DNA from 4 places in the Buttiauxella sp. AC038 genome. Region 3 is predicted to be linked to each of the others. Evidence: predicted binding sites of a transcription regulator. Region 3 holds the regulator's gene; each other region holds the start of a gene.

The links. Region 3 encodes CRP, which controls carbon source genes, mostly activating them, when cyclic AMP is high. Its sites were predicted from a motif close to ATGTGANNNNNNTCACAT; they were not measured.
Region 1: the regulator CRP is predicted to act here: its motif matches at 3,401-3,418, upstream of AC0IXI_RS19730 (glycoside-pentoside-hexuronide (GPH):cation symporter).
Region 2: the regulator CRP is predicted to act here: its motif matches at 3,064-3,081, upstream of AC0IXI_RS22310 (PTS sugar transporter subunit IIC).
Region 4: the regulator CRP is predicted to act here: its motif matches at 1,680-1,697, upstream of AC0IXI_RS00675 (PTS sugar transporter subunit IIB).

What each region holds. Positions count from the first base shown of each region.
Region 1 covers NZ_CEEDCQ010000001.1:4,159,523-4,167,343, reverse strand. Annotated here, with positions in the region: gene ampE (beta-lactamase regulator AmpE) at 1-256, shown strand, start outside; gene AC0IXI_RS19735 (glycoside hydrolase family 43 protein) at 326-1,873, opposite strand; gene AC0IXI_RS19730 (glycoside-pentoside-hexuronide (GPH):cation symporter) at 1,866-3,299, opposite strand; gene AC0IXI_RS19725 (glycoside hydrolase family 43 protein) at 3,639-4,595, opposite strand; gene AC0IXI_RS19720 (glycoside-pentoside-hexuronide (GPH):cation symporter) at 4,606-6,006, opposite strand; gene aroP (aromatic amino acid transporter AroP) at 6,184-7,545, opposite strand.
Region 2 covers NZ_CEEDCQ010000001.1:4,718,301-4,726,121, forward strand. Annotated here, with positions in the region: gene AC0IXI_RS22300 (GntR family transcriptional regulator) at 1-297, shown strand, start outside; gene AC0IXI_RS22305 (6-phospho-beta-glucosidase) at 287-1,600, opposite strand; gene AC0IXI_RS22310 (PTS sugar transporter subunit IIC) at 1,593-2,945, opposite strand; gene AC0IXI_RS22315 (PTS sugar transporter subunit IIB) at 3,235-3,543, shown strand; gene AC0IXI_RS22320 (PTS lactose/cellobiose transporter subunit IIA) at 3,547-3,864, shown strand; gene rpoC (DNA-directed RNA polymerase subunit beta') at 3,954-7,821, opposite strand, start outside.
Region 3 covers NZ_CEEDCQ010000001.1:405,113-412,933, forward strand. Annotated here, with positions in the region: gene AC0IXI_RS01865 (YccS/YhfK family putative transporter) at 1-1,359, opposite strand, end outside; gene crp (cAMP-activated global transcriptional regulator CRP) at 1,549-2,181, opposite strand; gene AC0IXI_RS01875 (OsmC family protein) at 2,497-2,901, shown strand; gene AC0IXI_RS01880 (phosphoribulokinase) at 2,922-3,800, opposite strand; gene AC0IXI_RS01885 (YheU family protein) at 3,914-4,132, opposite strand; gene AC0IXI_RS01890 (hydrolase) at 4,134-5,150, opposite strand; gene AC0IXI_RS01895 (LysE family translocator) at 5,213-5,812, shown strand; gene AC0IXI_RS01900 (ABC transporter ATP-binding protein) at 5,847-7,751, opposite strand.
Region 4 covers NZ_CEEDCQ010000001.1:141,151-148,971, reverse strand. Annotated here, with positions in the region: gene AC0IXI_RS00690 (hypothetical protein) at 1-79, shown strand, start outside; partial or broken gene AC0IXI_RS00685 (glycine zipper family protein) at 160-490, shown strand; gene AC0IXI_RS00680 (LacI family DNA-binding transcriptional regulator) at 574-1,530, opposite strand; gene AC0IXI_RS00675 (PTS sugar transporter subunit IIB) at 1,826-2,140, shown strand; gene AC0IXI_RS00670 (PTS sugar transporter subunit IIC) at 2,153-3,478, shown strand; gene AC0IXI_RS00665 (PTS lactose/cellobiose transporter subunit IIA) at 3,510-3,812, shown strand; gene AC0IXI_RS00660 (carbohydrate porin) at 3,998-5,377, shown strand; gene AC0IXI_RS00655 (STY4199 family HEPN domain-containing protein) at 5,519-7,129, opposite strand; gene AC0IXI_RS00650 (aminotransferase-like domain-containing protein) at 7,242-7,821, opposite strand, start outside.

The DNA.
Region 1 (7,821 bases), 3.8 Mb from region 3:
AGTGCGTCTGTTTGGTGTGGCATATGCACTACTGGGACATGGAGAAAGGGCGCTTCCTGCGTGGTTTGCATCGTTAGCCGATCGCCATACTTCGCAATATCAGGTATTGACCAGGCTGGCTCAGTATTCGCTAGCCCGAGAGCCGCATCTCGATAAAATCAAAACGCCGAAGGCGGCGGTTTCGATGGCGAAGAAAACGTCGTTGGTGATTTTGGTGGTGGTGGCGTTGCTGACTATTTACGGCACTCTGGTTTAATGCTCTCTATTGAAGGTTCTTTATTTAAAGGGATTCCCGGCAAGCGTTGCGCCACCGGGTTTCTCAATCTTAAACCTCGATAGTAAAGTGTGAATAAAAACCCACTCCTGGTTGTGCTACTGCCTGGTGTGAGGCGGCGAAAATCCCCACTTTTGCGCCAACCCATTTACCTTTTCCTGCAGCAAAACAAGGCGTGACGCTTTGCCAGTCAGTGCCATTTTCGCTAAAACTGAAATGACAAATTCCGCCAGGTTTTACATCCACCTTTAGCCAAAGTGGCGTGTTTTGCGGCCAGTCGGCAATATCTCGTTGTTGCTGATGAAGTACCCCGGTATCGCTCATCCAGGCGGATATAAACGTAATTTTGCGCTTTCCTTCATACTGCTCAAGCGCCAGCGCTGCGTAGCGTTCGCCGTAAATTATCAGGCCACTGAGTTCGCCCGGTTGAACGAACGCCGCCTCTAGTCTGGTGGTTGCGCTGAACTCACGTGCAGGAAATTTTTGCAATAGCAGATTTGGTTGAGCGTACAACGCCTGCTCGCCCTGGTATTCCGGCATTATCTGGCAGGTTAGTGCCAGCGTATTTGTGGCGGATTGTAGCCATTTTTGCTGGGGATGAGCCTGCCATTGCCACTGTAAACCTGGGCGGCCTTCGGCAAAGCTATCGCTGGTTTGCGGCGTTTCATTACCCTGCGGATCTTTTGCGATTGAAGGGAGGCGATGTTCAGTTACGGGCTGTCCAATTCCTTCAGCCGTTTGGTTTTCGCCAATGATCGGCCAACCATTTTCCAGCCAGCGCATGGGTTGTAGATGCACAATACGTCCATAAAGGTCGGCATCCTGGAAATGCACAAACAAACATTCGCCGTTATCGAGTTCAACAAAACCGCCCTGATGCGGGCCGTTAATCTGAGTTTCTCCTTGTTGTAAAACCACTCTGGCTTCCCATGGGCCTTGCAGATTTTTGGCGCGCAATACTGATTGCCAGCCGGTTTCAACCCCTCCAGCAGGCGCGAAGATGTAATACCAGCCGTTGCATTTGTAGAACTTTGGCCCTTCGATCGTCGGCTGATCCAGCGCTCCGTCGTAAATAACTCGCCCTTCGTTCAGGATCGAACGGCCATCCGGCGACATCTCAAGTAACTGCAACTGATGTTTTCTGCCGCTACGACTGTGGGCAAAAGCATGAACCAGCCAGGCTCGCCCGTCTTCATCCCAAAGCGGGCAGGGGTCAATCCAGCCTTTTGCGGCTTTCACGCAGTGTGGCGCGCTCCATTCTCCATAAGGATCTTCCGTAAACGACATGAAAATGCCTTCATCTGGCGTGCTGAAAAATACCCAGAACTTTCCATCGTGATAGCGAACCGACGGTGCCCAGACACCTTTTCCCGGCTGCATGGTGTCGTAAGTATTGTTATCAAAGTGAGAGAATACGTGGTTGATGATTTTCCAGTTTACTAAGTCTTTCGAATGCAGAATGGGCAGCGCGGGAAAATGGTTAAAGCTCGATGAAACCATATAAAAATCATCGCCTTTGCGCACAATATCTGGATCTGAATAATCTGCATGGATAATTGGGTTTTTGTAATATCCAGGGCGATTTGTGATATTAACCATGATTATTAGCACCTTTGGAAATTAAAGCTGGTGTAACTGCTGGGGTGTTAATTTCTTCAACTTGTTCACGATGAGCGAGATCGCGCTGAATTTGGTTCATCATTTTGTCATCAAGAATATAGAAACGGCTTAACCAGTAGAGTACCAGATAGGAAATAGACGGGCCGATGGTTAATAAACCAATAATGCCATTGGTAGCAAGCGTTGTTTGCGTTGGATTACCCGCCTGATAACCGAACCATCCAAGTGAGAAACCGACAAATGCCCCAGCAACGGCCATGCCCATTTTTAATGCAAATAGGTTTCCGGAGAACGATAGCCCTGTAATTCGGCGACCAAATTTCCATTCGCCGTAATCTGCCGCGTTAGCCATCATATTCCATTTGAAAGGTTGATACATTTGGTGGAAGAAGCCGACGAGGAAATAAAGTGGGAATACAACAGCAAGCCAGGTTGGTGGAACAAAGAACATCACCACACCGATAACAACCAGCAATAAGTTAATATTTTTAAATAATGATACAGCACGATAGCGTTGTGCCAAATAGCCTGCGGCGATGCTGCCGATAATGGTGCCAACCACACTTGTGGAAACAAATGCGGATTTCATCGCGGTTCCAGCAGCACTTTCGATGCCGCCGAGCATCAAGTAAGTAGCGTAGTACAATGTTGCTGCACTGCGCATTACGCCTGCCATACTTGAGAAAAAGGTGATCACTGCCACGATACGCCACTGGTCATTCGCCAGTAAAATTCGCAGGTCATCCATCATACTACTGTTAGTTTCGACTTTTGGGCGAACACGTTCAGAGGTGCTAAAGAAGCAGAAAAATAGCATGATGACGGCGAGTGTTCCCATAATCGCCATGGTTGCCTGAAAGCCGAATTGTTTATTTTCTTTACCCAGCCAGTCAACTAAAAATAATGTTGCGACAGAAACAACTAATCCGGCGAGTGACGAAATAGTGAAGCGATAAGATTGGGCAGATAAACGATCTTTTTCATCGGTGGTAATCACGCCACCCAGTGCGCAATACGGAATGTTAATAAATGTGTAGCAAAGCATTAATAATGTATAGGTAATATAAGCGTAAAGCAGCTTTCCTGATTCACCAAAATCCGGTGTACTGAAGGTTAATACCGCCAGCACCGCATAAGGAATTGCAAACCAAATTAACCATGGTCGGAAATGCCCCCAGCGCGTGTGTACCCTATCGGCAACCAATCCGGTAAGTGGGTCGGTAATTGCATCAAGAACGCGGGTAACCAGAAACATTATTCCCACTGCGGCAGCGGATAGTCCGTAAATATCAGTATAGAAATACGTTAAAAACATGGTGACTGAGGAATAAACTATTCCGCATGCGGCATCGCCCATACCGAAGCCAATTTTTTCCGCAACGGAGAGTTTCCTTGCTGTACTCATTTTATTTCTCCAGGCATTGAGTGTGTTATTTACTCACTCTATGGACTGATGGTTTATTACGCTATTGTGATATTTGCTCCAGGAGTTATGTTTTTTGCCGATTGAGAAAGTTGTCACATAACAAGAATAAATTGGTCTGACAGCTATCACCTTTTTAAAACCAAAAAACACCAGATTGCGCATAAAGGCCACTGAAGAGTTTTTGTAAGGTGGATAAGGATTAGCACCACTCAACATTTTTTTCATTGGCTTAATTACTGATATCGCTAAGCTAATCCGACCTACAATAGAATTGTTTAAACAAAAAAATGCCCTTCAAAGTGAAGGGCATTGGGAATTCTAACGATTATCTGCAGGCGGTATGCCGAACACCGGCATACCGTTTTTATCCCATTCGAGTGTTTTCAGGCGTGTGTGGCGATTCGGGTCATACAGAGGATCGCCCTCAATTTCCGTGTAGTTTCGCGCGTGATACACCAGCACATCTTTCCCGTCTTTAGTTTTGGTAAAACTGTTGTGGCCCGGCCCAAACTGCTTGTTCTCGTAGCTGGTGGCAAACACTGGCTGTGGCGATTTATGCCAATTAGCAGGGTTAGTTGGGTCGGCATTCAGGTCGATCCACAACAAGCCGATGCAGTAGTTTTCATCGGTGGCGCTGGCGGAATAGCTGACAAACAGCTTATCGCCATGAACCACAACCGCTGGACCTTCGTTAACCAGAAAACCTCTGCATTCCCAGTCCAGCTCCGGCTTGCTTAACATCAACGGCGTGCCTTTGATGGCCCAGGGTGTTTCCAGCTCGGCAAGATAAATATTGGAGTTACCTGCAATATCAGGATCTTTCTGCGCCCATAAATACCATTGCTTGCCCTGATGTTTAAAGGTTGTGGCATCAAGACAGAAGCTGTCGAACTGCGTTTTTACCTGGCCTTTTTCAACCCATCTCCCGGTGAGCGGGTCTGCATCCGCACATTCCAGCGCAAACATGCGGTGCTGGAACATATTTAACTGATCCAGTTCCTGCGTGTGGGTGGCGGCGAAATAGATGTACCACTTACCGTCGATATGATGCAGCTCTGGTGCCCAGATAAGTTCGCTCATTGGGCCACGATTGGGTTTGCGCCATACCACGGTAGGTTGTGCATCTGGCAGCTCGCTTATTGTGCGTACGCAGCGGATCTCCAGCCTGTCGTACTCTGGTACTGACGCAATAAAGTAGTAGTAATCTTCATGCAGCAAAATAAACGGATCGGCGCGCTGCTCAATAAATGGATTAGGCCATTGCTCCTGATTCATAGGGCTTTCCTTACAGTTTGGCTTCAACAGGTTTGCTGTCGTGATATTCATTCAGTTCGCGATAGTTGATGCGGCGCTTTTCAAGGTCTGCCTGAATGCGCTGCATTAATTCACGGTCAACTTTCAACAAGCGCACAACGCCTGCGGTAATCAGGTAGCCAACGCCTGGGATGATGGTAAACAGCATCACAATACCGTTAATTGACTCAGGGCTTTGCTGCTTGGCACCGGCATCATAGCCGTACCAGGAAAGCAGGAAGCCAACCATTGCGCCTGCAATCGCCAGCCCCAGCTTCAGGAAGAACAAGTTACCGGAGAAGCTGATGCCGGTGATGCGTTTGCCTGTTTTCCACTCGCCGTAGTCGTCTACGTCGGCCATCAGTGACCAGTGCAGTGGGGAAGGGATCTGATGAAGAATGTTCAGCAGGAAATACATCACAACAATCAGTGTCGTGGCGTGCGGGTCGAGGAAGTAGAAACCACTGGAGAAAATGGCCAGCACGATGTTGGTCCAGAAGAACACTTTGAGTTTACAGATACGGTCAGTCAGCACTTTAGCTAACATGCTGCCACCCATCATGCCGACTACGCCGAGGCTAATGAATAATGTCGCGAAGCTGGTGCTTTGGCCCATCACCCAAGTGACGTAGTACATGGTTGCCGCCATACGGATGAAACCCGGGCAGACGTTGCACAGTGTCAGCAGAAGAATGCGCACCCACTGGTCGTTTTTCCAGACATCTTTCAGGTCAGCTTTGAGATCGTCATTGCTAGGCACTGCCGGACGAACACGCTCTCTGACGGTCGTGAAGCAGAACAGGAACATACACATGCCCAGTACCGCAAGAACGCCCATCGCCATTTGATAACCTTTGGCTTTGTCGCCGCCACCAAACCAGTCAACCATCGGCAGCAGAGAAAGCGAAAGAATGAGCGTTGCAATACCAACCATAACAAAGCGATAAGCCTGGCAGGCCACGCGTTCTTTCGGATCGTTGGTAATCACACTGCCAAGTGAGCAGTAAGGAATATTAATTGCGGTATAGGTTAAAGAGAGCAGGAAATAGGTAACAAAGGCATAGATAACTTTGCTGCTATAAGCCCAATCAGGCGTGGTGAACATCAGGTAACTGAAGAAGGCAAATGGCGCTGCCATCCATAAAATCCATGGACGAAAACGTCCCCAGCGACTCTGTGTTCTGTCAGCGATGGCACCCATTATTGGGTCCGTTACTGCATCAATCACCCTGATTGAAAGCAGCATAACACCCACTAATGCCGGGGCGAGGCCAAAAATATCCGTATAAAAATAATTAACAAACAACATAATGGCACCAAAGATAATGTTACATCCGGCGTCCCCCATTCCGTAGCCAATCTTTTCTTTCACAGATAATGTGCTGCTTTCCATAGAAAATGCTCCTGACCAGAATATGGACAAGAGTATTGAGCTATTGGAGGAAATTTGCGTGTCTGTAATCCGCCACAGAGATGGACAATACTGTCATTGTTAAGAATATGTGAAGCAGATAACAAAGCGCCCCGGTGAGCCAAAGCTCGCCGGGGCGCTTATTTAAAGAAGAATCGCTTAAGCTTTAACGCTCTTCAAGTTCTTCTGTTTGATGAAGTAACCGATACCGAGAACGACTACCCATACTGGAATCAGCCATACGGAGATAGCCATGCCTGGAGTTATCGCCATAATCACCAATACTGCCGCCATAAACAGCAGGCAGACGTAGTTACCCAATGGATAGAACAGGGCTGGGAAACGCGTTTTCACGCCCTGTTGTTGTTTAGCACGGCGGAACTTCATATGCGCCAGGCTAATCATCGCCCAGTTGATGACCAGTGCAGACACCACCAGAGCCATCAGCAGGCCAAAGGCTTCCGCTGGTGCCAGGTAGTTGATCAGTACACACAGAGCGGTGAACAGAGCAGATACCAAAATGGTATTCACTGGAACGCCACGTTTATCAACTTTCTGCAGTGCTTTCGGTGCGTTGCCTTGTTGAGCCAGGCCAAACAGCATACGGCTATTGCAGTAAACACAGCTGTTATAAACAGACAGTGCGGCGGTCAGAACAACAACGTTAAGTGCGTTTGCAACAAAGGTATCGCCCAGTTCATGGAAGATAAGGACAAACGGGCTGGTGTCTGCGGTAACGCGAGTCCATGGCATCAGAGACAACAGCACTGCCAGGGAACCCACATAGAAAATCAGAATACGGTAGATAACCTGGTTGGTTGCTTTCGGAATGCTAACCTGCGGGTTATCTGCTTCCGCAGCAGTAATCCCAACCAGCTCCAGACCGCCGAACGAGAACATGATAATCGCCATCATCATCACAAGTCCGGTCCAACCGTGTGGCAGGAATCCACCTTGTTCCCATAAGTTGCGCACTGTCGCCTGTGGGCCTGCGTGGTCACTAAACAGCAACCATGCGCCAAATACGATCATAGCGACAACCGCGATGACTTTGATAATCGCGAACCAAAACTCCATCTCACCAAATACTTTTACATTAGTGAGGTTGACGGCATTGATGACGACGAAGAAGACCGCGGCAGATGCCCAGGTTGGGATCTCCGGGTACCAGAACTGAATGTATTTACCAACTGCAGTAAGTTCTGCCATGGCAACGAGTACATACAGTACCCAGTAGTTCCAGCCAGAAGCAAAACCTGCGAATCCGCCCCAGTATTTGTAAGCAAAATGGCTAAATGAGCCAGCTACCGGCTCCTCAACGACCATTTCACCTAACTGGCGCATGATCAAGAAGGCAATAAAGCCTGCAATCGCATAACCAAGAATAATCCCCGGCCCGGCGGATTGGATGACAGACGCACTGCCCAGAAACAGGCCTGTCCCAATAGCTCCACCTAGCGCGATGAGCTGGATATGGCGGTTTTTAAGGCCGCGTTTCAGCGTGTCGCCTTGTTCCATCATTTAACCTCGTGTGGTCATTTTCAGGGCGCTGGCCGCGCCTCTGTAAGTTTGTAATTCCGTAATGTGTAGTCTTTATTTTACGGTTTTGAATTCCAGTATTTTGCGCATTGGACTACCGCAGCGCAAAGAATAGTGGTAAGTGCCAGTGTTTGCACCTGCTTTCTATTACTGCCGTGAATAGTTGAATAAAAAAAACCAGTTGTTCTCCCGCCCGAATTATTTATTCCGCCTGTTATTTCTCCACGTTAAGCGAATTCGTTGAATTAATATTCATAT
Region 2 (7,821 bases), 4.3 Mb from region 3:
AGCTACATTCCGTTAGCGATTGTCGATGCCATTGACGACGACGTGCTGCAAAACCACTCGCTGTACGCCTTTATCGAACAGAAGTGCCAACAAAAAATCGGTGGCACAGACTCCATGGTAGGAGCGAGCCTGTTTGACGATGTGATGGCAGCCCTGCTCGATATCCCCGTTAATTCACCCATGTTGCACATCAAAGAGAGCACCTGGCTTGAGGACGGCACGGTGTTTAACTACTCCTGGAGTTACAACCGCGGCGACCTCTTTAGAATGCGCAGCCGTAAAAACCTTATCCCTTAAAGAATTGCGGCAGATATTCGCGGTGTGCTTCGAGTAATTCATCAAGCACCACTTTTGCAACTTTGCCCGAAGGAACCAGTGGATTAAGGGTTAGCGCTTGCAAAGCTGCGCCGTAGTCACCCGTTACCGCTGCTTCCACCGCCATTTCTTCCCAGGCTTTCATCAGAGAAACTAAACCTGAAACTGTGGCAGGCAACGGATCGTTATTAAGCGGAATCGCACCGTAACGCCCAATAACACAAGTCGTTTCAATGGCGACGTTATCCGGCAGTGAACGAATCGCGCCGTTGTTACGCACGTTGACCGTCATCAGTAGATTTTTGTCGTTATAGATTGCGCTGATTAGCTCGCAGGCCGCTTCGGAGTAATACGCCCCACCGCGCTGCTCGAGCTGTTTTGGTTTTTCATGCAACTGCGGGTTTCTGTAAAGCTCAAATAACTCATGCTCGACCGCTTGCACCACTTCGCCACGCGTTCCATGTTCTTCAAATTCCTGAAGCTGCTTTTCCAGCACATCACTGGTGGCGTAGTAATACTGGTGATAAGGGCATGGGATCACGCCAAGATGTTGGATTTGTTCCTGAAGCCATGGAATATCCGGGATATTTTTCGGTTTGTGTTCGCTGTCATATTTGAGATTTTTCAGCACGTCTGGCATGACATCTTTACCATCCATATAGACGTGGGTGCCATACAGGAAATGGTTCAAGCCAACGAGTTGCAGCAAGAAGCGAGATTTATCCACACCGAGAATTTCTGCCACCATACGCTGCATTGACTGGGATAAATTACATAGCCCGACGCATTTAATTTTGCTGTGTTTGATAACTGCTTCGGTGACGATACCACTCGGATTGGTGAAGTTAATCAGCCACGCATCCGGACACTGCTCTTCCATGTCGCGGCAGATATCCAGAATCACAGGAATGGTACGTAGTGCTTTAGCCAACCCGCCCGCACCGTTTGTCTCCTGGCCAATTAGCCCGTGTGACAAGGGAATACGTTCGTCTTTAATACGCGCGTCTAATTGCCCCACCCGCAGTTGGGTTGTGACGAAGTCGGCATCTTTCAGCGCTTCGCGTCTGTCGAGCGTGAGATGAACCTGGCAGTCAATGCCAGCCGCCTCGACCATACGTTTTGCCAGATTTCCGACGATCTCCAGTTTTTCACGACCGGCTTCGACATCCACCAGCCAGATTTCACTAATTGGCATTTCGGCATAGCGTTGGATAAAACCTTCGATAATCTCTGGCGTATAAGAGCTACCGCCACCGATAGTCACTATCTTTAATTTTTTATTCATTACGCAATCCTTCTTTATACTCCAGGACTATTTCATCCTGATTGACGATACTTTCTTCCTGTTCGTTTTCTTCTCGCAGATATTGCTTATCCAGCGTCATAACGAATGGGTAATAAATTGTCATTGCGACTACGAGGTTAATTACCTGAAAGAGCATGCCTTTCCAGCCGCAAATTAAAAAACCGCTAATAAAAATAGGCGTAGTCCAGGGTATTTCCAGACCGGATGTCAGTGGCAACCAGCCAAAAGCCATCGCGCTATAGGTTATTACGCATAGCACAACCGGAACGATGATAAAGGGGATAAATAGCAGCGGGTTTAGGGCAATAGGCACACCGAATATTATCGGCTCGTTGATATTAAAAATGGCGGCCGGCGAAGCGAGTTTCGCTATTTCACGCATGCGCTTGCTTTTAGCCCGAAACAACATCACCAGTAACATTGCGAGGGTAAATCCTGTACCACCACAAATTAAAAACACATCGCGGAACTGTTGAGTAATGATGTTGACTGGTGGCAAGCCTTGCTTCATGGCTTGCATATTTTCAAGCGTTAATGAGCGCCAGATTGGGCCCATAATAGCGGTCACAATAGAATCACCATGCAAACCAAAGAACCAGAAGAAACTGACAAAAAACTCCGCCACCATTTGTGATGGCAAGGTATTGCCCAACTGCATCATCGGCGCTTGCAGCACCTTAAAAATCATCTCTTGCGCTGTGCCAAACGGAGTCACTTCGAATAATAAGCGAATCAGCCAAAATGCCACGACGATAAGAAATGATGGAATTAATGAGCTAAAACTATTTGCCACCGCAGGAGGAACACTCGATGGCATAGAAATTGTCAAACGCGGGTGGTTGAGGAAACGATACAAGCGCACTGCTGTTACCGTCACAATCAGTGAAAGGAATAAACCCTGAGCACCCAGCGCGAAGGTTGGAATGACATCGCTGATTACCCCACCATTTTCTTGCGGAAGTTTATAAGGTGTGACAATCAAAAAACTGACGAGAGAAATAAGCGCACAGGATATTTCATTAAGTTGCCAACGTTTTGCCAGGCTAATGCTGGTACTCAAGACCACAAGTAATGCCATTACAGAATAGGTTGCATCCAGGACATAATTTAACTGCCCAATAAATTTCTCACCAAAAATACGAGTAATAAATTCGTTATAGCCAGGGATTGGCAAATTGGCTATCAGTAAAAAGAAAGAGCCAATAATGAGAAATGGCATAATCCGAATGAAGCCATCTTTAATAGCCGAGAGATAATCATTCCCTTCAATCTTCATTGCCAGGGGCAATATTTTTCTTTCCATAAAAGCAGTGAAATTTTGCATGTTGTGGCTCACTGTGCTGGTTCTGATGTTGGTGGTATATACCACTTAATTAAAGACTATGTAGTTCAGGGTTTTCTGTCAATGAAGCACAATGAGGTTTGCCAGGATTAAGCGGGATTTGTGAGCAGCTCCACAATCGCAAGCGATCAGGGAAACGCAAAATGTAACCGGTTTCAGTCCATCTAAGTTTCTTTTGTGACACCTCACACACAATCACTGCAAAGCGGTTGTTGTACCGGGGCGTCACGGATAATTATCTGTGTATCCAACGGACACTGAGAGCAGATCTATGAAGAATATCGTTTTGTGTTGTGCAGCGGGTATGTCGACTAGCATTTTGGTCCAACGTATGAAGGACGCCGCTCAGAAGAAAGGTATTGAAGTCTCAATCAAGGCAGTGCCGGTTGCAGAATTTAAAGACAATATCGACACCGCCGATATCGTGCTGCTGGGTCCACAGGTTAAATACGAACACGCTAAGCTACAGGCGATTGCAGAGCCGATGGGTAAAACGGTTGCTGTTATCGACATGATGGATTACGGCATGATGAAAGGCGATGTTGTGCTCGAGAAAGCTTTGAAAATGATGGAGTCATAAGACGTGGAAGATTTAGAAACGATTATCATGGAATTGTTGGTTAATGCCGGTAGCGCGCGCAGCCAGGCACTGACAGCTCTGCAAATGGCCCGTAAAGGTGATTTCGTAGCAGCTCAACAAGCGATGGAAGAGTCTCGTGAGTTTGTGAAACATGCGCATAAAATTCAGACCCAACTTATCGGGTTAGATGAAGGCACTGGCAAACTGCCGGTTAACTTGATTACCGTACACTCCCAGGACCACCTGATGAACGCGATGGTGATTCAGGATTTAGCAGAAGACATGATTGAACTGTATCGCCGCCTGCCGCTAGCTAACTGATTTTTATTTCTTTCAGTTTTAACGCTTCAGATTTCAGGCATAAAAAAACCGCTCTTTCGAGCGGTTTTTGTTTTTGGCGTCTCTAACGATTAATCGTTATCGTTACCGCCCAGATTACCTGCGTTCAGCAATTCTGCCAGGCTGGCAGTTGCATCCGCTGCGGTGACCTGAGGTACAACTGGCGCTTCGCCCGCTGCACGACGGCGCATACGATCCTGGTGGTACGCATAACCGGTACCAGCTGGGATCAAACGACCGACGATAACGTTCTCTTTCAGGCCGCGCAGTTCGTCACGTTTACCCGCAACAGCTGCTTCGGTAAGCACACGAGTTGTCTCCTGGAACGATGCCGCGGAGATGAAGGACTCGGTTGCCAGAGAGGCTTTGGTGATACCCAGCAGATCACGTGAGAAGGACACGTTAATCTTGCCGTTCGCTTCCAGTTCGCGGTTAGCGATCTTGACGCGAGAGTATTCAGCCTGCTCACCTTCCAGGAAGTCAGAGCTACCAGCGTTAACGATGGTTGCTTTACGCAACATCTGACGCACGATGACTTCGATGTGTTTATCGTTAATCTTAACGCCTTGCAGACGGTAAACGTCCTGCACTTCGTTGGTGATGTAACGAGTCACAGCATACACGCCACGCAGACGCAGAATGTCGTGCGGAGATTCTGGACCATCGGAAACAACGTCACCGCGTTCTACAACTTCGCCTTCGAACACGTTCAGCTGACGCCACTTAGGAATCATCTCTTCGTAAGCATCGCTGCCGTCGAGTGGAGAGATAACCAGACGGCGTTTGCCTTTGGTTTCTTTACCGAACGAGATGATCCCGCTGATTTCAGCAAGGATAGCTGGCTCTTTCGGACGACGCGCTTCGAACAGGTCAGCAACGCGTGGCAGACCACCGGTGATGTCCTTGGTACCACTTGATTCCTGAGGAATACGCGCCAGCGCGTCACCAGAGTGAATCTGAGTACCATCTTCCAGCTGAACAATCGCTTTACCTGGCAGGAAGTACTGAGCTGGCATATCTGTACCAGGGATCAGAACGTCGTTACCTTGAGCATCAACAATTTTCAGTGCTGGACGCAGATCTTTACCACCCGCGGTACGTTCTGCAGAATCCAGAACAACCAGAGATGACAGACCTGTCAGTTCGTCAGTTTGACGAGTAATGGTCTGGCCGTCGACCATGTCAGTAAAGCGGATGAAACCACTTACTTCAGAGACGACTGGCATGGTGTGCGGATCCCAGTTTGCTACGGTTTCGCCCGCTGCAATCTGCTCGCCATCACCTTTACCCATTACCGCACCGTAAGGAACTTTATAGCTCTCTTTAGTACGACCGAATTCATCAATCAGTTTCAGCTCGGTGTTACGAGAAGTGACGACCAGTTTCCCGGCGGAGTTCACAACCGACTTAGCGTTGCTGAGCTTGATGCTACCTTTGTTCTTAACCTGAATGCTGGATTCAGCAGCCGAACGAGATGCCGCACCACCGATGTGGAACGTACGCATCGTCAGCTGAGTACCTGGTTCACCGATGGACTGTGCCGCGATAACCCCGATAGCTTCACCTTTGTTGATGATGTGACCACGAGCCAGGTCGCGACCATAGCAGTGTGCACACACGCCGAAGTCGGTTTCACAACCAACAACAGAACGTACTTTCACGCTATCAACAGAGTTAAGTTCTAACACGTCACACCACTGCTCATCGATCAGCGTGTTACGAGTTACCAGGATGTCTGCAGTACCCGGCTTGATCACATCTTCAGCCGTTACACGGCCCAGAACGCGGTCGCGCAGTGGTTCTTTAACATCGCCGCCTTCGATAACCGGAGTCATCGTGATACCTTCGAGGGTGCCACAATCGTCTTCGGTAACAACCAAGTCCTGTGCAACGTCAACCAGACGACGCGTCAGATAACCGGAGTTCGCAGTTTTCAGTGCGGTATCCGCCAAGCCTTTACGAGCACCGTGCGTGGAGATGAAGTACTGGAGTACGTTCAGACCTTCACGGAAGTTCGCGGTGATTGGCGTTTCGATGATGGAGCCATCTGGCTTAGCCATCAGACCACGCATACCTGCCAACTGACGAATCTGTGCTGCAGAACCACGAGCACCGGAGTCGGCCATCATGTAAATGCTGTTGAAGGAAACTTGCTGCTCTTCGACGCCGTCACGGTTAATAACGGATTCAGTTTGCAGGTTGTCCATCATCGCTTTAGATACACGATCGTTCGCCGCAGCCCAGATATCGATGACTTTGTTATAGCGTTCGCCGGCTGTTACCAGACCAGACTGGAACTGTTCCTGAATTTCAGCAACTTCAGCTTCCGCTTCAGAGATGATTTCAGTTTTCTTCGCAGGGATGACCATGTCATCGATACCAACGGATACACCTGAACGCGCTGCATAAGCAAAGCCGGTGTACATCGTTTGGTCAGCAAAGATTACCGTAGGCTTCAGACCCAGAATACGATAACAAGTGTTCAGCATTTTGGAGATTGCCTTCTTGCCCAGCGCCTGGTTGACGATGGAGTAAGGCAGACCTTTCGGTACGATCATCCACAAAATCGCACGACCTACGGTGGTGTCGATAATGCTGGTTTTGGCAACGAACTCTTCGTTCTCGCCTTTTTCATATTCAGTGATACGCACTTTTACACGCGCATGCAGAGAGGCCAGACCTGCGCGATAGATACGCTCAGCTTCTTTAGGGCCAGTCAGCACCATGCCTTCGCCTTTGGCGTTAACACAGTCACGGGTCATGTAGTACAGACCCAATACAACGTCCTGAGAAGGAACGATGATTGGCTCGCCGTTCGCTGGTGACAGGATGTTGTTGGTAGACATCATCAGCGCACGCGCTTCCAACTGAGCTTCAAGCGTCAGTGGAACGTGTACTGCCATCTGGTCACCATCGAAGTCGGCGTTATATGCCGCACAAACCAGCGGGTGCAGCTGGATAGCTTTACCTTCGATCAGTACAGGTTCAAATGCCTGGATACCCAAACGGTGCAGAGTTGGTGCACGGTTCAGCAGTACCGGGTGTTCGCGGATAACTTCGTCCAGGATATCCCAAACGACAGCTTCTTCGCGCTCAACCATTTTCTTCGCAGCTTTAATGGTGGTAGCAAGACCACGCAGTTCCAGCTTGCCGTAGATGAACGGTTTGAACAGCTCCAGTGCCATTTTCTTCGGCAGACCGCACTGATGCAGACGCAGGTATGGACCTACGGTGATTACAGAACGACCGGAGTAGTCAACACGTTTACCCAACAAGTTCTGACGGAAACGACCCTGCTTACCTTTGATCATATCAGCCAAAGATTTCAGAGGACGCTTGTTAGAACCGGTGATGGCACGACCGCGACGGCCGTTATCCAGCAGGGCATCAACCGCTTCCTGCAGCATACGTTTTTCGTTACGTACGATGATGTCAGGAGCAGCCAGATCCAGCAGACGTTTCAGACGGTTGTTACGGTTGATAACGCGACGATACAGATCGTTCAGATCTGAAGTTGCGAAACGACCACCATCCAGCGGTACCAGTGGACGCAGATCTGGCGGCAGAACCGGCAGAACTGTCAGGATCATCCACTCTGGTTTGTTACCAGATTGAACGAACGCTTCCAGCAGTTTGATACGCTTGGTCAGCTTTTTGCGTTTGGTTTCAGAGTTGGTTTCATTCAGCTCTTCACGCAGAGTTTCACACTCTTGCTCCAGATCCATGTTTTTCAACAAGGCCTGAATAGCTTCCGCACCCATCTTCGCATCGAATTCGTCACCGAACTCTTCCAGCGCATCCAGATACTGCTCTTCAGTCAGGATCTGACGACGCTCGAGGTTGGTCATACCGCCTTCGATAACCACATATGATTCGAAGTAAAGTACACGTTCGATATCACGCAGTGGCATATCCAGCAGCAAGCCGATACGAGACGGC
Region 3 (7,821 bases):
AAACAGATAGCTCACCAGCGTAATGACCAGCATCGCGCCCAGAGCAATGCTTTTCGGGAAGTGGAAGTGAAGCGCAATACCTGCAATGGCAAGGCCTGCAATGGTGCCCGCCGAACGGTGGAGAATACGAACTCGTGTGGCACCGTAGCCGTTTTGCGTCACGAACATTACCGTCATTAAAATCCAGTAGGGCTTGGGCAGATGTAAAAATGCACCCAACAGACTGGCTATCGTGAGCATCACACCCAATCTTGCTGCGTTGCGAAGCGCCGCTGACTTCAACGATAAATAACTTTTCAATGCCGCCCACAGTGGCAAACGGCGTTGCCGGTCTTCCATTAAATCACGGACATACAGCGGGCGTTGGGTGCGTAGCACGCGAGCGATACGGCTGAAGTGGTAATGGCAAAATTGCCCAACCGGGTTATCTGGATTCTGACGGGCGATTTTCTCAAGGGCGTCGATCTGTTTTTCCATCGTAAAACGCTGTGGATAACGATGGTAAAGAATGTCGTCAGCCAGTACGCGTAAGCGCGCCGCGATGGTCTGAGCATTCCATCTAATAACCGCTTCTGCATGGCTTTGCTCGACGAGCTTCTGAACTTCAGCTGGTTGGTGAAGGCTTACCGAGATGTGCTCTTGCAAATCCAGTGCTACCTGGAATGCACGTAGCAAACGCTTGTAGCCGTTTTGCTGGTTTGCCGCCAGCATATGAAGCTGTTGGTAGCATTGGGTAATGAGATCCACCGCTTTTTGCTGACGAGCCAGCAGAGGAGGGAGCGCTTTTTCCGGATCGGTATGTTGAGTCAGCATGCCGTATTTTGCTTCACAGTAATCTGCCAACTGCCGATAGAGCAGGCTCAATGATTCCCGCAGCGGCTGCTCGCGCCACATCCAGAACCAAAACCAGTTAAATACGCCGTACCAAATCGTACCGGAGACATACAGCACCATCGGTTTCCAAATCGGCATATTTCCGGCCATGCTGAGTGTAAATATGGCAGCAATGAGTGATGCGGGAAGCAGACGAGCGTGCAAGGAACTGATTTCTGCCGTGACCCCAAGCAAGAGCGCCATCACGACCAATATCACCGGCAACGGTACGGAGGTATAAAGTAATAAAAGCTGCATGATCAGACTGCTGATGGCAAAAAGGCTGCCGCCAACAATCAGACGTTTGAAGAAGCGCTTATGTGGAGTATCAAGGCCCGCAATATTGCAACAGGCAGGAACTAACGAGAAAAGCAGGCCAGACTGGAGATCGCCGACGAGCAAACCTACTGCCACCGGAAGGCACAGCACCAGCGTTTGCCGCAGTGCGTAGTTAACTTCAGGATGGTAGATCAGCCGTCGCCACATTTGCTCGTCATACTTCAAGTTGCAGGGTTGTTGGTTGTACTCAGTCACACCAGTCACTTACTTTAGTAAGCTCCTGGGGATTCCTGAGCTTACCGCCTACCTGCAACATGAATTATTTAGAGCAAGTGAGGGAAGTGTAGAGACAAAAAAGGCGTGTTATGAAGCAACACGCCATTTTTTAGACGGAGATTAACGAGTGCCGTATACGACGATCGTTTTACCGTGAGCGGAGATCAGATTTTGATCTTCCAGCATTTTCAAGATACGACCAACAGTTTCGCGAGAGCAACCCACGATCTGACCGATTTCCTGACGGGTAATTTTAATCTGCATACCGTCTGGGTGGGTCATTGCATCAGGTTGTTTAGCCAGGTTCAGCAGCGTCTGCGCGATACGACCAGTCACATCCAGGAATGCCAGATTACCCACTTTCTCAGATGTAACTTGCAGACGGCTAGCCATTTGTGAAGACAGGCGCATCAGAATATCTGGGTTGACCTGGATCAGCTGGCGGAATTTTTTATAAGAAATTTCAGCCACTTCACAGGCACTTTTAGCACGAACCCAGGCACTACGTTCCTGACCTTCTTCGAACAGCCCTAACTCACCAATGAAATCGCCCTGATTTAGATAGGAGAGGATCATTTCCTTGCCCTCTTCATCTTTAATCAGAACAGCCACAGAGCCCTTGACGATGTAATACAGCGTCTCTGCTTTCTCACCTTGGTGAATGAGTGTGCTCTTCGATGGATACTTATGAATGTGGCAATGGGACAAGAACCATTCGAGAGTCGGGTCTGTTTGCGGTTTGCCAAGCACCATGCGCGGTTATCCTCTGTTTTATAACTGGCTACCAACGACAGGACGCTAAACATCCTGTCTGGCGTTGCAAGTAATTAGAATATTCCCCACCTTGGGGAGATGGCATGCAAGTCATTCTTGCTGCCTGTAATTAGTGATGTCCTCTGCATACATGCATTACGTCAATGTATCGATGTAGCATCTGGATTGTTTTAGCATAGCTTTTGGCAAGTGTCTCCTGTTGTCTCGTTTCAGCTTGACGCATGTCGCCTTCCGTTGCCAGATTTGCTGAATCTGCGTACTCTGAAAGGTAATTTTTCTACAGGAGTAAGCAGCATGCAGGCACGAGTGAAATGGGTTGAAGGGTTTACCTTCCTGGGCGAGTCCGCTTCAGGGCACCAGATCCTTATGGATGGCAATTCTGGTGATAAAGCACCAAGCCCAATGGAAATGGTGCTGATGTCCGTTGGCGGTTGCAGTGCAATTGACGTAGTTTCTATTTTGCAAAAAGGCCGCTACGCCGTGACCGACTGCGAAGTGAAATTGACCTCTGAGCGCCGTGAAGAGGCTCCGCGTTTGTTTACGCACATCAATCTGCATTTCATCGTGACAGGCAAAGAGCTAAAAGATGCTGCAGTTTCCCGCGCAGTAGACCTCTCTGCTGAGAAATACTGCTCTGTAGCACTGATGCTTGAAAAAGCGGTCAACGTTACTCATAGCTATGAAGTGATTGATGCTTAGTGTGTAAAACAGGGCGGTGATTAGCCGCCCTGATTAATGTTTCGCCCTTCCGCCAGTCGCTTAACGAGCGGCGTCATAATTAATTCCATTGCCAGACCCATTTTGCCGCCCGGCACCACCAAAGTATTGATGTGGGAAATAAACGACCCTTGCAGCATGGCAAGCAAATACGGGAAGTCGATGTCATCCAGCCCGCGAAAATGAATCACCACAAAACTTTCATCCAGAGAAGGGATGCCGCGAGCCGCAAATGGGTTAGACGTATCAACAGTTGGAACGCGCTGGAAGTTGATATGGGTGCGGGAGAATTGCGGTGTGATGTAATTGATATAGTCGTCCATAGAACGAACCACAGAATCCATTACCGCTTCTCGGGAATGCCCGCGCTCGCTGGTATCGCGCACTAACTTTTGTATCCACTCCAGGTTCACAATCGGTACTACACCAACCAGCAAATCGACGGCCTTAGCCACATCGTGCTGTGGCGTAACTACACCGCCGTGCAAACCTTCATAAAACAAAACATCAGTGGGTTCTGGCAATGGTTGCCATGGCGTGAAGGTTCCGGGGATTTGGTTCCAGGGTACGGCTTCATCGTAAGTATGTAGATACTTGCGTGACTTACCCTGCCCGGTTCTGCCGTACTCAATGAACGTCTGTTCAAGCAAACCAAAGTCATTGGCTTCCGGGCCGAAATAGCTGATATGGCGCCCCAGGTCGCGTGCTTTACGAATAGCCATATCCATTTCAGGACGAGTGAAACGATGGAAACTGTCACCTTCGACTTCCGCTGCACGTAAATTGAGTTGCTGGAAGATTTTACGGAAGGCAAGGCTGGTTGTTGTCGTTCCCGCGCCGCTGGAACCTGTTACGGCAATAACCGGATGTTTGGCTGACATAAGGCAACAACTCCATGGGTGATAGCAAGTGTGTGTAAGTAAGGGCTGGTCCTCACCCTCAGGGAGATAGCTGGGTGAGGGTGGTTTTATTATGCAGTATAGAAGTTAAACGCTTAGCCGCGAAACTGCCCGCGAGCCATAATATTTACCGTTTCATGGAGTTCCGACCATACCAGCACAGCCTCACCACTTTGCAGCTGGCGCTTAACATCGGCCACTTTCTGCTCCAGTGAACGCTCTTGTTCACCATAATCGGTGCCTTCGCGTAATACAAAGGATTCAATCAGATTATCAAGCGTTTCGGGAGGCAGATCTTGCCAGGGAATCATCATATTACTGGTCCAAAAATTGAGACAGCCACTGCGGGATACGTTGCTCAAGCCACATTTCAGGGCGCCGTAACGTGCCACCCACAAACCCAACATGCCCACCGTATCGCGTGAGTTGATACTCGATATTGGCAGGTAAGATAGCTTTATCGGGGATCACATGGTGATCCATAAACGGGTCATCTTTTGCGTGGATGATGAGCGTCGGCGTTTTGATTTGTGGCAGCAGCGGCATAGCGCTGCACTGGCGGTAATAATCGATAGCGTCAGCAAAGCCGTGAATTTTTGAGGTAATCAAATCGTCAAACTCGCGCAGACGACGCATTCCTTTAAGCTGACGCATATCTACCGGGAGTGTGCCCGGATAGCTTCTTAACTTACGTGCGGCATTCTTCTTCAGCAGATTTAAAAGATAGTGCTGATAAACGCGTGAGAAGCCTTTTTCGATATGTGCGCTGCAATGTTCAAGCATCAGAGGGGCTGAAACCACTACACCGGCCTGAAGCGTACAATCGGCACCTTGTTTTGCCATCAGGCAGGCGAGCATGTTGCCGCCGAGAGAAAAACCGACCGCCGCCGTTGGCACTTTGCCATAACGGGTACTGAGCCAGTTAAGGAAGTAACTTCCATCTTCCGTTTCACCGGAGTGGTAGATACGCTTCATGCGATTAGGTACACCACTGCAACCACGGAAATGCATTACCACGCCTAACCAGCCTTGCTTGCTGGCGGCCTCGATTAAACCGTGAGCGTATGGGCTGTGCAGGCTACCTTCGAGTCCATGAAAAACGACTAACCGTGGTTTATGCATTGCCTGGCGCGGGTCCTCGCTCCAGGCAAGATCGACAAAATCCCCGTCTGGCATGTCAAGACGCTGCCAGTGAGGTTTGAAATTGAGGCGACGGCGAATCAAACGCGGAAGCATGGTTTGCAGGTGTGGATTACTCACACCCTTCAACGGACGAAATTGCTCATCTTCTTCGTGATTAAAATTCAATACTGCGGGACTTGTCGTAGCCATATCACACTGTTAGTTTCATTTAGTTTGCTAATTAACTTTACGGGGTGTGGAACACCCATTTCATGGAAACGCTTTTTTTCTCAATGCTGGGCTTTCTCTGGGTTGCTGCTATCACACCTGGCCCAAACAATATGCTACTCACTTCATCCGGGGCGAATTACGGATTCCTGCGCACCATACCATTGATGATAGGCATTATGCTGGGAATGCAATGCATTCTATTGCTGGTGGCGTTTGGCGTCGGTAGCTTAATCCTTTTATATCCAGCTTTGCACCTTATCCTGAAGATTGCCGGGAGTGTTTACCTATTATGGCTGGCCTGGAAAATCGGCTCCGCAACCTATGAAAAACTGGAAACGGATGCACCGCCACCTGAACCGATTCCTTTCTGGCAGGGCGGTTTATTACAGGTTATCAACCCTAAAGCATGGTTGATGGCGCTAGGCGCAGTAGCAAGTTTCAGCCTTGCAGGTTCCCAGTATCTGCACTCGGTTGTGTTAATCAGTATTGGTATTGCACTGGTTAACATTGTCGCAGGCATCATCTGGATTGCCTTTGGCAGCATGATTGGCACATTGCTTCGTAGCCGCCGCGCCTGGACAATCTTCAACGTATTTATGGGATTGCTGACGGCTGCGTGCGTGCTGCTGATTTGGCATTGAGTCGTTTGGCCTCACTTTTAGTGAGGCCAAATAGTCATTCGGCCTGCATCATCTGTTCTAACTGATCATGCGCATCAAGCCATTCCATCTCACATTCTTCCAGAGCTGACTTCACTTTCACCTGAGTTTGCAGGCATTCGGTCATTTCTGCTTTGCGACTTTGGTCGTAAATGGCGCTGTCAGCCAGCTTTTCTTCGACTTGAGCAAGCTGCACATTTAACTTTTCCATCTGCTTTTCAAGCGTGGTGATTTGCTTACGCAATGGTTGAGTTAGCGTGCGTAATTCGGCTTCGCGGCGTTTTTGGTCTTTACGTGCCTGGGCGCTGTTGGCGTTATCTTTCGCGGAATCGTCGGGCTGGTTTTCCTGCTTTTGCAGATCCACAAGCCACTGTTGATAATCTTCCAGATCGCCATCAAACGCTTCCACTTTGCCATCGTGAACCAGGTAGAGATCGTCGGTAGTTGAACGCAACAGGTGACGGTCGTGCGATACCACAACCAGCGCGCCTTCGAAATCAATCAACGCTTCGGTCAGCGCTTGACGCATGTCGAGATCAAGGTGGTTGGTCGGTTCATCGAGCAGCAGCAGGTTGGGGCGCTGCCACACAACCAATGCCAGAACCAGACGCGCTTTTTCACCACCAGAGAAGCGAGCTGTTTGCTCGGTGACTTTATCGCCCCGGAAGCCGAAACCGCCGAGATAATCACGCAACTGCTGTTCAGACTCTTTCGGTGCGATACGTGCAAGATGTTGAAGTGGGGATTCGTCAGCGCGTAAATATTCCAACTGATGCTGAGCGAAGTAGCCTAGCTTGATGCCTTTTGCCAAGCCGATATCACCCTGCAACGGTTTGATTTCTTCCGCCAGCAGTTTGATAAGCGTTGATTTACCAGCACCGTTGCGACCGAGCAAACCAATGCGCGAGCCAGGCACCAGATTCAGTTTGATGGAATCAAGGATCACTCGCTCGCCATAACCAGCACTGACTTTTTCCATTCGCAATAGCGGATTCGGCAAGCTTTCTGGCTCGCGGAAACTGAAGTGGAACGGGTTGTCGACGTGTGCCGGCGCAATCAATTCCATGCGCTCGAGCATCTTCACCCGGCTCTGCGCTTGTTTTGCTTTGCTGGCTTTGGCTTTGAAACGATCGATAAAGCTTTGCAAGTGAGCAACACGCTCCTGCTGGCTTTCATACATCGACTGCTGCTGAGCAAGGCGCGTCGCGCGTTGGCCTTCAAACGAAGAGTAGTTGCCGGTGTATTCAAACATCGACTCTTGTTCGATATGAATAATTTTGCCCACCACCGGGTCAAGGAAGTCACGGTCGTGAGAAATCAGAATCAATGTGCCCTGATAACTTTTCAGCCAGCGCTCAAGCCAGATTACGGCGTCTAAATCCAGGTGGTTGGTTGGTTCATCAAGCAGAAGTAAATCTGAGCGGCAGATCAGTGCTTGTGCCAGGTTCAGGCGCATACGCCAGCCACCGGAAAAATCACTGACCGGGCGTTCAAGTTGTTCATTGCTGAAGCCTAAACCGTGCAGAAGGCTCGACGCACGTGAGCGAATCGTCCATGCATCAACCGCATCGAGCTTGCCGTGCACCAGTGCAATTGCATGGCCATCGTTGCGCTCATTGGCTTTTGCCAGTTCCGCTTCAAGCTGGCGGAATTCACGGTCGCCATCAATAACATATTCAATGGCTGGCATCGCCAGTGCAGGGGTTTCCTGGTTTACCCAGGCCAACGCCCAGTTACCAGGATAGGTCATACTTCCGCCATCGGCGCTGATCTCGTTCTTCAGCAGCGCCAGCAGCGTGGATTTACCGCAGCCGTTTTTACCCACCAGACCCACTTTCTGGCCCGGATTGATGGTAGCGGTGGCGTTATCCAGCAGAACGCGGGTACCGCGACGAATTTGTAACGAGGAGAAAACAATCATAAAGCGCCGTATGTTCAGAGTATGTTAAATTGTCATTATATTAAGGTAACGTGATGCTATCGGCACCGCG
Region 4 (7,821 bases), 260 kb from region 3:
AAGCAATCATGATTGCCGCCAGGACAAACGTCAGAATAAACAGAATGGCCGTGAAGAAGCTCGCGATATTAAATATTAAACAGATCGTTATCTATTCAGAATAGAATATTTGTTAGGCACATAACATTGCGTATCTTTATGTCCAGGAGAACTCTTTTTTTGAAAAAATATATCCCAGGCTTGTTACTTTTAACCTTCGCGTTTTCAGGCAATGTATTTGCTATTGATAAAACATCTGGCGGTGCATTAGCCGGTGCTGCAATTGGTGCAGCAACAGGCAAAGACGTGAAAAGTACGGTAGGTGGTGCAGTTATCGGTGGTGGTACCGGAGCCATGTTTAAACACGGAAAAACAGGTAAGGCCGCTCGAACTGGTGGTGCAATTGGTGCCGCAGTGGGGGGTTGGTGCAGCGGCAACCGGCAACAGCGTGCTAAAAGGTGCCGCAGTTGGTGCCGGCGGTGGCGCTCTGATTGGTGAAGCGACGCATTAATCCACTGTTTGTCTAAGAGAATATTCAAAAATCCCGGCATCGTTAGATGCCGGGATTTTTAGTTTCTGGTCTTTGTAGAAAGTTTACTTTCTACCGGCCATGTCAGGAATAATCAGATCCCCACGCAGCACGTTCGAACCCAGTGCACTTTTGGTTTTCTCGGTCAGCCACGCAACAATTCTTGCCGCCATCGCATCCATGGAATACTCAATGGCCGGAATAGTCGGAATGCCTGGCAAATGCAGTGACCCGGCGAGGCTAAACACCATAATGTCTTTCGGCACGGATTTATTAAACGCCTGCAACTGCGGAATAATGCGCTGCGCTTCTTGCTCGTCGGCCACCAGTAACGCATTGAAATTCAGCGTGGTGCTGTTATTGAGCAGCACTTGCAGCGCAACCGAAGAAGAGGTTGAGTCCATAAAAATCAGGTTACGGTTAAACGGCAGGAAATTGTTTTCCAGCGCACGTTTGTAACCCAGCAGGATTTGGTCAACGGAACCGCATGAGTCAGGGTTAATCACGGCAATCTGCCTTCTCCCCTGTTTAATCAGATAATTACAGGCAGTTTCCGCAGCAAATGCGTGATCAAACTGAATGCTGTTGCTGGAGTCGACATCCACACAATCCACCAGAATGACATTCTCATGGCTGATATTGAGCGGGAAACGGGCACCGATAACCAGCACGTCATCGCACAGGCCGCAGGTCAGCTCATCAAGCGCGTGCAACACCTCGGTTTTGCTATTGGCAAAACGCAGCAACAGGTGTTTTTGATGCTGGCTAAGGTGTTTCTCCAGCGCGTACAGGTAACCCGTGGTCTGGTTAATATTGTCCTGCGCACAAATCACGCCAATACAGCCCGTTGACTGGCTAAGTAAGGATTGCGCGATAACATTCGGCCGGTAATGCAACTCTTCCACCGCTTTAAGCACAGCCAGACGGCTTGCTTCTTTCACCCCACGAGATCCACTCAATACCCGAGATACTGTGGCTTTAGACACCCCAGCCAAACGCGATACATCATTGATTGTAGACATCATTTTCCTTTATCAGGCTCTGGCTTATGCCTGTCATCCTAAATACAGCCCTGGCTCACATTCTAACCAGTTTTAAGTATAGTCGTTTCGGTTTTCTATGGAAACCGATTTTCCGCATGATGTCCAAACCGCACCTCAACCAGATAATTTTGTGATGACGATCCAATAAGTAAAGCCTATAAACGCTGGATGTTGACGAGTATCACAGATCGGTCGGCTGCGGATGGAAAACGGTTTCCATAAAGTATCAAATCATTTCCGCAATACTTTATTTACATTTTGAGGATGAATGTTAATGGTCAAGATCATGTTGTGTTGTTCTGCCGGAATGTCCACCAGCCTGCTGGTCAGAAAGATGCTGAGTGTAGCGGAAGAGCGGGGAATGCCTGTTGAAATAGAGGCTTACGGTGTCGCTGAATTTGACGTGCAGTTTCCGCGCTACCAGGTGGTGCTGCTCGGGCCACAAGTGAAATATATGTTAAGTACGCTTTCAGAAAAGACCGCCTCTCACGGCATTCCCGTTCAAGCCATCGATATGATGGATTACGGCATGCAACGTGGCGATAAGGTGTTGGATTATGCTCTGTCGCTTATCGAAGCGGCTCACTAAAAGGGTGTTCATATGAGTTCGCTATATCAATCTATGGTGACGGTGATTGAGCAATCTATCACCCCGCTGGCGGGTCGTCTGGGGCAACAAAAGTACGTTATCGCCATTCGTGATGGGTTCACCGCGGCCCTGCCGTTTATGATCATCGGCTCCTTTATGCTGGTGTTTATATTCCCGCCTTTCTCGGCCGATACCACCCTTGGCTTTGCCCGCGCATGGCTGGATTTTTCACAGACTTACCGTGAACAACTGATGTTGCCGTTTAACCTAAGTATGGGCGTGATGACGTTCTTCATCTCTGTCGGGATTGGCGCAAGTCTGGGGCGGCAGTTTAATCTCGACCCGGTGATGTCCGGTTTGCTGGCCTTTATGGCGTTTTTGCTGGTTGCTGCACCATACGCTGATGGCAAAATCTCGACTCAGTACCTTTCAGGCCAGGGTATTTTCACCGCGCTGATTACGTCGATTTACTCCACGCGTATTTACGCCTGGCTTAAAGAGCACAAAGTCACGATTCGTCTGCCAAAAGAAGTGCCAACAGGCGTTGCGCGTTCATTTGAAATTCTGATCCCGGTGGTCGTGATTATTGGCACGCTGCACCCGCTGAATTTATTCATCGAAGCGCAAACGGGCATGATTATGCCGCAAGCGATTATGCACCTACTGGAACCGCTGGTTTCCGCATCGGATTCCCTGCCCGCTATTTTGTTGTCTGTGTTGTTGTGCCAGATTTTCTGGTTCTCAGGTATTCATGGCTCGCTGATTGTTACCGGCATCATGAGTCCATTCTGGATGACAAACCTTGCTGCAAACCAGACTGCGCTTGCCGCTGGTGCTGCATTACCACACATTTACCTGCAAGGTTTCTGGGACCACTATTTATTGATTGGCGGCGTCGGCTCCACTCTGCCATTGGCGTTCTTATTACTGCGCAGTAAAGCCACGCACTTACGCACCATTGGTAAAATGGGCATCGTGCCAAGCTTCTTTAATATCAACGAACCGATTCTGTTCGGTGCGCCCATTATCATGAACCCGTTGTTATTCATTCCTTTTGTTTGCGTACCGATGGTCAACGCCGTTCTGGCTTATACCGCCACAAAACTGGGTTGGCTGGCGCAAGTCGTTTCCCTGACGCCGTGGACGACACCCGCTCCGATTGGCGCTTCATGGGCAACAAACTGGGCCTTTAGCCCGGTGGTGATGTGCTTGATTTGCATGGTCGTTTCCACCTTGATTTATCTGCCATTCCTGCGTGCTTATGAGCGTTCATTGCAGAAAACATCCGTGGAAAACGAAGCGCGTTCACCTTTGACAGAAACGGCTATCAGCAATTAATAATCGCCGTCTAATAAATCTGGGAAAAATGATGATCGAACTAGAAGAAGCCGTCATGGAAATTATTATGAATGCCGGGCAATCACGCAGCCTGTGTTTTGAGGCACTGCATTCTGCGCGACAGGGAAATATTGAAGAAGCCAAACTGCTATTACATGAAGCTGATGGTTACGCCCGTGAAGCCCATAAGATGCAAACTAAATTGATTGAACAAGATGCCGGTGAAGCTAAGCAACCCATGACATTAATTATGGTGCACGCGCAAGACCATTTAATGACATCCATGCTGGCACGCGAACTTTCGAACGAAATCATTCATCTTTATCAACGCTAAGTATTACGTAAAAACAAAAACTATTTAACCTCTGGCACGGAGAAATAATTACGTAAATAATTTTAATTAAGTCCAATCCGATGAAAGTATAAAAATATAAATATGCTTTGGCCATAGAGTCACCTCTATTAATCCAGAGCAGGATATTTATTGTCTGAAAAATAAATTACTAAATTGAGATTATAATGAAATTAATTAAACAGCTTCCATTAACAATGGCGGTCATCGCCGCGCTTTGCCCAATTTCTGTACTCGCACAAGAACCAATGACTCAAGAACAGATCGATCAAATAGTGGCGAAAGCAGTCGACAAAGCACTGGCCGACCGTGATGCGAAAATAGAAGCGGCACGACTCAATAGAACCGATACCCTGGTTACGCCGCAAGTTCCCACTACGCCAGATAAGGCTGTTCCGTTGGGGCTTAAATTTACCGGTTATGCGCGTTACGGTGCGCATTTCCAGGCAGGCGATCAAAAATACATTGGCGTTGACGGTTCCTATAACGGCTCCTCCGCAATTGGTCGTTTAGGTAACGAAGGCAATGGCGGCGAATTCCAGCTCACCAAAATCATAAAAGCCGATAACGGAGCCATCTGGGACATCGGCGTGATGATTGACCACTGGGGTGATGAAGTTAACCTGAAAAAAGCCTACGCGGGAGTCACAAATCTTTTTGAAGCACAACCAAATGCCTATTTCTGGGCGGGTCGTGACTTCCATCAGCGCCCACAACAAGGCATCAACGACTACTTCTGGATGAACCACGACGGACAAGGTGCCGGGGTGAAAAGCCTCGATCTCGGCTTTGCTCAACTGGACATGGCGGCCGTTGCTTCGGTGGAGCAGTGTAATCCTGAAATGATTGAAGATGGCGGCAACCCGTCACGTATCTCTTGTACTGGTGGCTCCGGCACTGGTGATAAAGGTAACTACGCGGCAACGTCAAAACTGCATGGTATCAAATTCGGCCCAATCGATTTCGAGCTGTATGCCAACTATGGTTTTGACTCCAAAGCCATTGATAGCGACGAACGTTCCAAAGCCTGGCAAGCCGCGGTGGTGTTAAGCCACACCGGTGAAAATAGCCTGAACAAAATTATTGCCCGTTATTCTGACCACTCGGATAACAGCGTTTATAACAAAACCAATGGCCTGCATACCGTGTATACCAGCTTCGAAGGGAACTATAAGTTCACTCAGCAAGCGCAGGTGGAATATCTGTTGGCCTTCCACGATTACGATAATGACGAGCAAACGCTCGATAACCGCCGCAACTACGGTGCCATCGTTCGCCCGATGTACTTCTGGAACGACATCCATTCAACGTGGCTTGAAGCGGGTTATCAGCGCGTAGATTACGAGAATGATGGTGATAACAAAGGCTGGAAACTGACGCTGTCGCAGAACATTTCTATCGCGATGGGGCCTGAGTTCCGCCCAATGCTGCGCTTCTACGTTACCGGCGGCCAGGTGGAGAACAACCACACCACGCGTGTCGCAGGGCAGGATAATACGCAGCTTGATTCGTTCAACGTAGGCGCTATGTGGGAAGCCTGGTGGTAAATTCAAGCTGCGTCTGCGTTGGCTGCGCTCGCTCACCCCGGTCACTTACTTGAGTAAGCTCCCGGGGACTTATTCGCTTGCCGCTTTGATGCCGCTCGAATTATTTGGGATATAACACGAATAATGCGGTGGGGACGTTCCTCACCGCATCGCGTCATAAATTGCTTTTTGAATTTCCAATGTGCGTTTTTCTTCTGCCTGGGCGTTTTTATTTTGTTGCTGCGCACTCAGCCGTAGTTTCGCGCGATCCAACTCTTCTTTCTGGCGTTTAATGGCTTCAGGTGCACTGCAAAAAGTGACCAAAAACTGTTTCCGTAGTGAAGTCAGGCTTTGCCCGTCGTGCATCGCCTGACTCATGGTTCTGATCATGCGCCGGCATGGCCGGTCTTCATCCATCTGCGATCGGTACTGCAGCAAAGTATTGAGCGCGTCGCGGTAATCACCCGCTAATGCAGATTCGGTGAAATAGACTTTCCAGTTCATCCCCCCTTGCATAAATAGCCGCACGACAGCGATATCGCCGCGTTCGATTGCCGAGCGTAAGTTGCCTTCATCCCATGTGATTCCGATATCTGCCAGCTTTTCACGCGCGCTTTCGGTTTCCGGGAGAGAATCAATCATTGTGATTTTGACTGGCGTATTTTTCGCAACGGCAGGTTTATTGGTGAAATCACTCAGAAAGTACATACCAAAGATGGCGGCGCCAATCACTGCCACTCCCGCTATGCACCACATCAGCATCAATAACGTTTCGCCAGAGTCCTGCTTTCTTTTGGTATTACGCAACTCAGGCCGTTCGATAGCATCGCGCACCTCTTCGGTATCGCGTCCGGTTGCCTGATATTTTTTCTGCGCCTGCATGAGCCAGGCCTGTAATTGTGAATCATCGGCAGCCAGAAACATCGCCGGGTTGACCTTCGTTCGTCCCTCATCGAATGCGCGCTGAATGGCATCGCTACTTTCTTGATAGTAACTATCGAGCAAGGTGAGTTGTACGGAAGTGAGGGGCTGCTGTTGAACCAGATCATTGCGAATTTCACGCACATCATTGAGAAAAGTTTGCAGTGTTTTGCGCTGATCAATCAGTAAGCTTAGTTTCAAAGAGTGCTGGAATAGCCCGGCGTAATGGTTCGCATACTCTTTTTTATCGACCACCATCAAGGCCAACTCGCTAAAGCGCATCCCACTTAGCACATCGCCACGTTCGCCATTTTTCAACCAACGACGGACACAATCAGCACCAAACTGCGTTTTCAGCTTATGCACCAACTGTGATTGGCTGGCATAGCTTTGCTCAACCAGACCTTTAAGCATCAGCTCCAGCGCACGCATCTGGCGTGTCGATTTATATTGCTGAGTATTATCATGATTTTCGATTTCGGTGGAGTAGCCAAGCAAAGGCTGCTTTGCACGCACCAGCTCGAGATAACTCACAAAGCGTAATGCCGCGATTAGCTGGTTATGGCTAACTTCCTGGCCGCTTTCATACTGCGGAACCAGTTGCTGTAGATGACGTAGCAACAGCGTGAAATGTGAAATCTCAGCATCATTAAGATTTAATCTTTTTGCCACTGCCATCCAACTTCCCAGCGCCAGACGGGCTTGCTCAAGCTGTTGAAAAAACCATTGCGGATCTTTGCCTTCACTGGCTTTGATGGTGAGAAGTGGCAGGATTTGCAATGACGCCTGGCGAATCACACTCAGGCAAGTCTCGAACTTTTCCCGCATCAGCAACTGTGCAGCGCTGGTCATGATTTTCCTTTCAATTAAAAACGCATGTACGCCTGGCATGGGTACACAACGCCATGAGGCGCAATTTTATCTCAGATGGGTAACAGTCTATGGCTTTAAAAGAGTAGGAAAATTAACCATTTTCAAAAACATGCCCGATGATCTCGCCCATATTACGCAGCGCGGTTTCAGTCTCGGCATTGAACGGCAATGCATAATTCAGCCGCATACAGTTGCGATATTTCCCGGAAGCCGACAGCAACGACCCCACCGCAATACGGATATTGTGCTGACGCAGCGTTTCGCTGATTGGCACGATATCAATACGTTCCGGCAGCTCAATCCACATCAGGAAACCGCCCTGTGGCCGAGAAACACAGATCCCACATGGGAAATAGTGGCGCACCCAGCAGGTGAATACATCCAGGTTGCGTTGATAGTGCTGGCGCATGCGCCGCAGGTGGCGATGGTAATGGCCGTTACGCACAAATTCCGCGACCGCCATTTGGGTAAAAGTGGTACTGCTACCGGTCACGATGTACTTCATATGCATGGCGCGGTCGAAATAGCGCCCCGGCACAATCCAGCCCACGCGCAGTCCCGGTGCCAGCGTTTTTGAAAATGAGCTGCACAACAGCACCCGCCCATCAACATCCAGCGATTTAATCGTCATCGGGCGTGGGTATTCATACGCCAGTTCGCCGTAAACATCG